Regions from separate parts of the Paenibacillus macerans genome, predicted to be linked through region 2. Evidence: riboswitches for the same ligand, from Rfam matches in the RefSeq annotation. Region 2 holds a riboswitch; the other holds the start of a gene.

Region 1 (3,208 bases), on a different contig from region 2:
CCGGCTGCGCGAACGCGGCACGAGCTGGCCGCTGGTCGTCCTGGTCGATGACGCCGACGCGGCGACCCGGAACCAGACCGCCTTTTTATGGACGGTGTTTACGCGCTTTAATCCGGCGGACGATATTTTTGCCGCGGCCGAGGTGCGCCAGCATCATCTGGCCTATACGCTGCCGCTGGTCGTCGATGCCCGGATGAAGCCGGGGTATCCCGACGAACTGTTTCCGCGGGAAGATATCGTGTCTTTGGTGGATGAGCGCTGGAAATCTTATTTTTCGTGAAACGGGGACTAACGAATGCTGCGAAGCTTACTTGGCGAACCGCCGAGACGAAATGAAGGCCGGCTGGCCGAGACGTTGGGCGCGATGGCGCAAACCGTGAAGCTGCTGCAGCGGGAAATGAAGCGGCATCAAGATCCAACCCATGATTTCCGCAAGCTGGAAGTTTGGATGCACGGCCTGATTACCTCGTTGGACGAGTTGGAACAGTGTCTGTTTGCCGCGGCTTTTTTCCGCAAAAAAGTGCGGACCGGTTTCGTGGACGATATGGGCTCGGACGAACGGGAGAATTATGCGCGGTACGTCTTTTTTTACAAGGACGGGTTTATTCGGGTGTTTTCCTCTCTGGACAAGCTGGGCACGGTGCTGAACGAGCTGTTCAATTTGAACACGTCCAAGGTCAAGACGCATTTTTCCTACTTTACGGTGCTGCGCCAATTTGCTCATCTAAAGGTACATCCCGAGCTGGGCGGCAAGCTGACGGCGATCAAGGAGGAGTACGGTGAGGTGCTGGGGGTGCTCAGGCGCCGGCGGAACACGGAAATCCATTACATGAACTCGGAAATGAAGGACGATCTGTGGCAGCGGCACCAGGCCCTTTACGGGAAGATCGAACTGGAGGATCTCGACCGGCATCTGCGGGATTTGGAGCAGGGTTACCGCATGGTTTGCGAAACCTTTTGGACCGTTTTCGATTATACGAACCGGCGGTGGAAAAAGGTCACAACAAGCTGACTTCAAATGAGCTATTTTTCCTTTGACAAAATGCGAGAAAGTCTTTATACTCAACAATAGTTTCAGAAAGCGTGAAATAGTTTCATCCAATTTAATATTTTTCTTATCGAGAGAGGCGGAGGGAAAGGCCCGATGAAGCCCAGCAACCGATTCGACCAGGGTGTTTTCGCGGGTAACCGCGGAGCTTGGCGGATGTCATGGTGCTAATTCCTTCAAAACCGATGGCTGCAGTGGCAGATTGGTTTTGGCAGATGAGAAGGCATTGTCTTTACGTAAAGAGAGCCCTTTGATTCTGTCAGGGGCTCTTTATTTATATAAGTGCGTGTTCAAAAAGTCGGGTTTTCAGGACCGAAGCGTATGCTTCCGAAGTGCGTTTTTTCAAAACGCTTGAGTTGGATGAAGCCAGGGACGAAAGTAGCGGAGCGTAGACAGATCTACGTGAGTCAAATGTTTCCGAAGGAAACATGCTTCGGAAGCATCCGCTTGGAAGGCTCGGCTGAATTCAAGATTCGATGCCCGATTTACTCCCTGAACTACTTCGTCATGGAAAGACGACTTTTTGAACAACCTCTATAAGCGGAAACGGCATGGAAAAGGGGGTTAGGAGCTTGATTGAACTCAAAGGCATCACCAAAATTTACAGCGGCAAAAAAACGTCGACCACCGCGTTGTCGGGCCTCAATATGAGCGTGCAAAAAGGGGAAATCTTCGGCGTCATCGGCCACTCGGGCGCCGGCAAAAGCACGCTGATCCGCTGCATCAATTTGCTGGAACGTCCGACGCAAGGCGAGGTATGGGTCGGCGGCGTGGAGCTGACGAAGCTGGGCAAACGCGAGCTGCAGCAGCAGCGGCGCAAAATCGGCATGATTTTTCAGCATTTTAACCTGCTGTCGTCGGCTACCGTTTATGATAACATCGCTTTTCCACTGACGCTGATCGGAACGCCGAAGGCGGTCATTGCGGAAAAGGTGAACAGCTTGCTAACATTGGTCGGTCTGGAAGAGCACCGCCATAAATATCCGGCGCAGCTGTCCGGGGGCCAGAAGCAGCGGGTCGGCATCGCCCGGGCGCTGGCGAGCGATCCCGATGTCCTGCTGTGCGACGAAGCGACCTCGGCGCTCGATCCGCAAACGACGGATTCGATTTTGAAGCTGCTGCTGGACATCAATAAGAAGTTCCATTTAACGATTTTGCTCATTACGCACGAGATGCACGTCATTCAAAGCATCTGCGACCGGGTGGCGGTCATTCATGAGGGCGGCATCGTCGAGGAAGGGCCGGTAACCGAGGTGTTTCTGAAGCCGAAGCATCCGGTCACGCGCGAGTTTATCCACCGGGACGCCGCCGGGGAGGAAGGCGTCAAGCTGGCCGCTTCGGTGCCCCGTCCGGCATGGTCCCGGCTGGTGAAGATCACGTTCCTCGGGGCAAAGACGTATGAGTCGGTATTGTCCCAGGTCGTCCGGGAGACCGGTGTGAATTTCGCCATCCTGCAGGGGACGATCTCGACGATCAAGGAAGTGCCGTACGGGCAGCTTACCGTTTCGTTTGAAGGCGCGGACGCCGATGTCGACCGGACGCTGTCGCTCCTGAAAGCGCGGGATCTTGATGTGGAGGTGATCGGGTAATGTGGAATGTGGATTTTACCGGGGTGGATTGGCCCGAAATGGGTACCGCTACGATCGACACGCTGAAAATGATGGGGTACGCCTCCTTGTTCACGTTTTTGATCGGGCTTCCGCTCGGGGTGCTGCTGTTCACCTGTTCCCGCTCGCCGTCCGCGGTGCTCGGCTGGATTTACCGGATTGCCTCGTTTATCGTCAATATCCTGCGTTCGGTTCCGTTTATCATCCTGATCGTCGCCTTGATTCCGGTGACCCGGGCGATCATGGGCGTTTCGACCGGCGTGGAAGGGACAATTCCGCCGCTTGTGATCGGGGCCGCTCCGTTTTTCGCCCGTTTGGTGGAAACGGCGTTGCGCGAGGTTGATCGCGGGGTGATTGAAGCGTCCCAGGCGATGGGCGCCTCATCGTTCCAAATCATCCGCAAGGTGCTGCTGCCGGAATCGCTGCCCGGCCTGATCGCCGGGATGACGATCACCGTCGTGACGCTCGTGTCCTACACGGCGATGTCGGGCATGGTCGGTGGCGGCGGACTCGGCGACCTGGCCATCCGTTACGGTTACTACCGTTACGAGTC
Region 2 (3,208 bases):
CTGGGCAAACAGGGTGAATATCGTTTGCAGCGCCGCCATGCCGGAGCTACAGGCAAACCCCGCATCCCCGGCTTCCAAAACAGCCGCCGCGTCTTCCAGCACTTTGCGGGTCGGGCTTTTGGTCCGGGCGTAATCGAAGCCTGTGCTTTGACCGAGCCGCGGATGCCGGAACGCCGTCGCCTGATAAATCGGGTAATTCACCGCCCCGGTCACCGGTTCCTCCACGGAACCGATTTGCGCCAGGACGCTTTCGATGCGCCACTCTTGCTTGTTGTTCTCTCCCATCTGTTATCCCTCCACTTCAGATCTCATACATAATTTCCGCCGCTTGATCGATATCATACGGCGTTTCTTGATACACATAGTAGTTCAGCCAATTGGAAAATAATAAGTTTGCATGGGCGCGCCAGGACGAAACCGGCTGACGGGACGGATCGTCTTTCGGGAAATAGTTGACCGGCGGATCGACTTCCATTCCTTTGGCTATGTCTCGTTCATACTCCCACTTGAGCGAATCGGGATCGTATTCCGAATGTCCGGTCACGAAAATCTGTTTGCCGTCCCGGCTGGCCACCAGGTAAATTCCGGCTTCTTCGGATTCGGCCAAAATCTGCAGCTCGGGCACCCGCTCGATGTCGGCGCGTTCCACATCCGTATGACGGGAATGCGGCACCAGGAACATTTCGTCGAAGCCGCGCAGCAGTTTGACGCGCGGATCGTTGACCGTATGGGAGAACACGCCGAAGCATTTTTTCGGCAGCGGGATTTTCCGCACGCCGTAATGATAGTAAAGACCGGCCTGGGAAGCCCAACAAATATGCATGGTGGAAGTGACGTAGGTTTTGCTCCACTCGAAAATTTCTTTGAGCTCTTCCCAGTAATTTACATCTTCAAATTCCAGCTGCTCCACCGGAGCGCCCGTAACGATCATGCCGTCGAACCGGCGGTATTTGATTTCGTCGAACGTCTTGTAAAACATCTCCAAATGCTCGGCCGAAGTATTTTTGGAGGTATGGGAGCTCGGGTGGAGCAGGACGATTTCAACCTGCAGCGGCGTGTTGCCGAGCAGACGCAAAATTTGCGTTTCGGTCGTTTCTTTGGTCGGCATCAGGTTCAGGATCGCGATCCTTAATGGACGGATGTCCTGATGATAGGCCCGGCTTTCGTCCATCACGAAAATATTTTCGTGGGTCAGCACTTCTTTGGCCGGCAGATGGTCCGGTACTTTAATCGGCATAGGGGGTTCACTCCTTTAGAAGTTAGTCGGAAATCATATCGATTCGAAAGTCGGCGATAACAAGAAAGACCTCTCTCCGCGGGAGAAAGGTCATTACGTTCCAGTATGCGCCTCTCTCATCTCTCAGAATCCGCCAAGCATCGCTTGAAATCGGTTCTGCAAGAATTAGCACCGCTGCGATCAAAGATCGCCGGTTGCCGGGTTTCATCGGGCTAGTCCCTCCACCTGCTCTTGATAAGATTTCGCTGTATTTAATTGGGGTTCGGAGCTGTTGTTCATGAAGCGTTGCTCCTTGAAATCACTTTAATGTAAATGCTGCCTTCCGTCAAGAACTTAGGAGAAAAATCACACTGTTTTTTCATGTACGGCTTTCGTCCCGGTGCATAATATACTTTTGGGTTGAAACATTTCCGATCGCAGCGTTATACTAAACAAGTGCTTAGAGGCTGTTCGGCCTTGAAGCGGACTGAATGTTTCAATTTTGAAAAGTTGCGAGGTGAAACCGAGAATGGAAGGCGACCCGAGTTCGCAGAGGACAACCCGGAAATTACAATCGCATAGGAAATTGATCAGCTGGGTGCTCAAGGACCGAGATGGGCACTTCCGTTTCCCGGTGTTTGGCTAAACGCCTCTTTCGGTGCGGCCGAATGCAGCGGTCTCTTTCCTATGCTCTAACCAAGAGCAAACCCTGGATTCATCCCCAGGGGAAAGGGAGTGAAAGCATATGAAAATCCGTCATGTTAAAGAAGGCGTATTTACCGCTGTAGAGGACGTTGAACTGACGACAACCCCGCCGGAGGAAGGCTTCTATTGGATCGATGCCGACGTGGACGATCTGGCGCTGCTGCAGCCGCTGTTTTCGCTGCATGATTTGGCCGTGGAGGACTGCCTGACCGAGGAAGAGCAACGTCCGAAAATCGAGACATACGACAACCATTACTTTATTGTTGTGAACAGCATCCGTTATGATGACGAAGAGATTTTTCTGCGGGCGCTGAACATCTTTTTGGGACGGCATTACATCATTACCGTAACCAAGCAGAAAATCAACGAGCTGCGGGCGGTCAAACCGATTTTATGGGAACAGGAAGTAAGCGAACCCGACCGTTTTCTGTATCTGCTGATCGACCTCGTGGTGGACAATTATTTCATTGTCGGCGACCGGATCGAAGTCAAGATCGAAAAGCTTGAGGAAGACATCCTGATGCATACGAAACGTTCGCACTTGAACGAAATCATCGGGCTGCGAAGCGAAATTTTGTGGCTCAAAAAGGTGCTTGGCCCGCAAAAAGAAGTCATCAATATTTTAAATAAAAAAGATCTGCGGCTGATCGACGACCAACTGCAGAAATATTTCAGCGACATTTATGAAAACGCCGTGAAGATATCCGAAAACTTCGATACGTTCCGCGAACTGGTCGGCAACTTGCGCGAGGCCTACCAGTCCGCCATCGCCAACCGGGCCAACGAAATCATGCGCGTGTTTACGGCGATTACGACGATTTTCATTCCGCTGACGCTGATCACCGGCATCTACGGGATGAACTTCGACAACATGCCGGAGATCCATTCGCAATACGGCTATTTTATCGTTTTGGGCATTATGCTCGTGCTTGGTTTGGGCATGTTTTATATTTTCCGGAAGCGGGATTGGATTTAGGGGCAGAGCGGTGAAGAACGGGATTACGAGAAATATTTGGGCCTACGATCGCTGTTGCCGCTAGGATTCTATATAAGTTGAACTAATGATTGCACAGATGGGGCAGACGGGTGAAATGTTCTTACGATCGCTGTTGTTCCCGGATTTCTATGATTGTATAAATTCAAATATGGTAGAAATCCGCTCGCAAAGGCGACCACTGCCGTTTCTTCAGAATCATTTCACCCTCTTGCCTATTCTTCACGCTTCTTTAATTCAACTTATATAGACAATACTGAAGCGGCAAGGCAAGCGCTACCCGCTTCAAATTT

What was found. Region 2 has a riboswitch for S-adenosylmethionine ahead of metA (homoserine O-acetyltransferase MetA). Riboswitches for the same ligand answer to the same signal wherever they lie in the genome.
Region 1: another riboswitch for S-adenosylmethionine. It lies ahead of DYE26_RS29645 (methionine ABC transporter ATP-binding protein); the one in region 2 lies ahead of metA (homoserine O-acetyltransferase MetA).

What each region holds. Positions count from the first base shown of each region.
Region 1 covers NZ_UGSI01000002.1:1,432,859-1,436,066, forward strand. Annotated here, with positions in the region: gene DYE26_RS29635 (UbiD family decarboxylase) at 1-280, shown strand, start outside; gene DYE26_RS29640 (Cthe_2314 family HEPN domain-containing protein) at 296-1,012, shown strand; SAM riboswitch class I at 1,113-1,270, shown strand; gene DYE26_RS29645 (methionine ABC transporter ATP-binding protein) at 1,621-2,637, shown strand; gene DYE26_RS29650 (methionine ABC transporter permease) at 2,637-3,208, shown strand, end outside.
Region 2 covers NZ_UGSI01000001.1:3,153,487-3,156,694, forward strand. Annotated here, with positions in the region: gene DYE26_RS14255 (aminotransferase class V-fold PLP-dependent enzyme) at 1-285, opposite strand, end outside; gene metA (homoserine O-acetyltransferase MetA) at 302-1,237, opposite strand; SAM riboswitch class I at 1,351-1,478, opposite strand; gene corA (magnesium/cobalt transporter CorA) at 1,962-2,897, shown strand.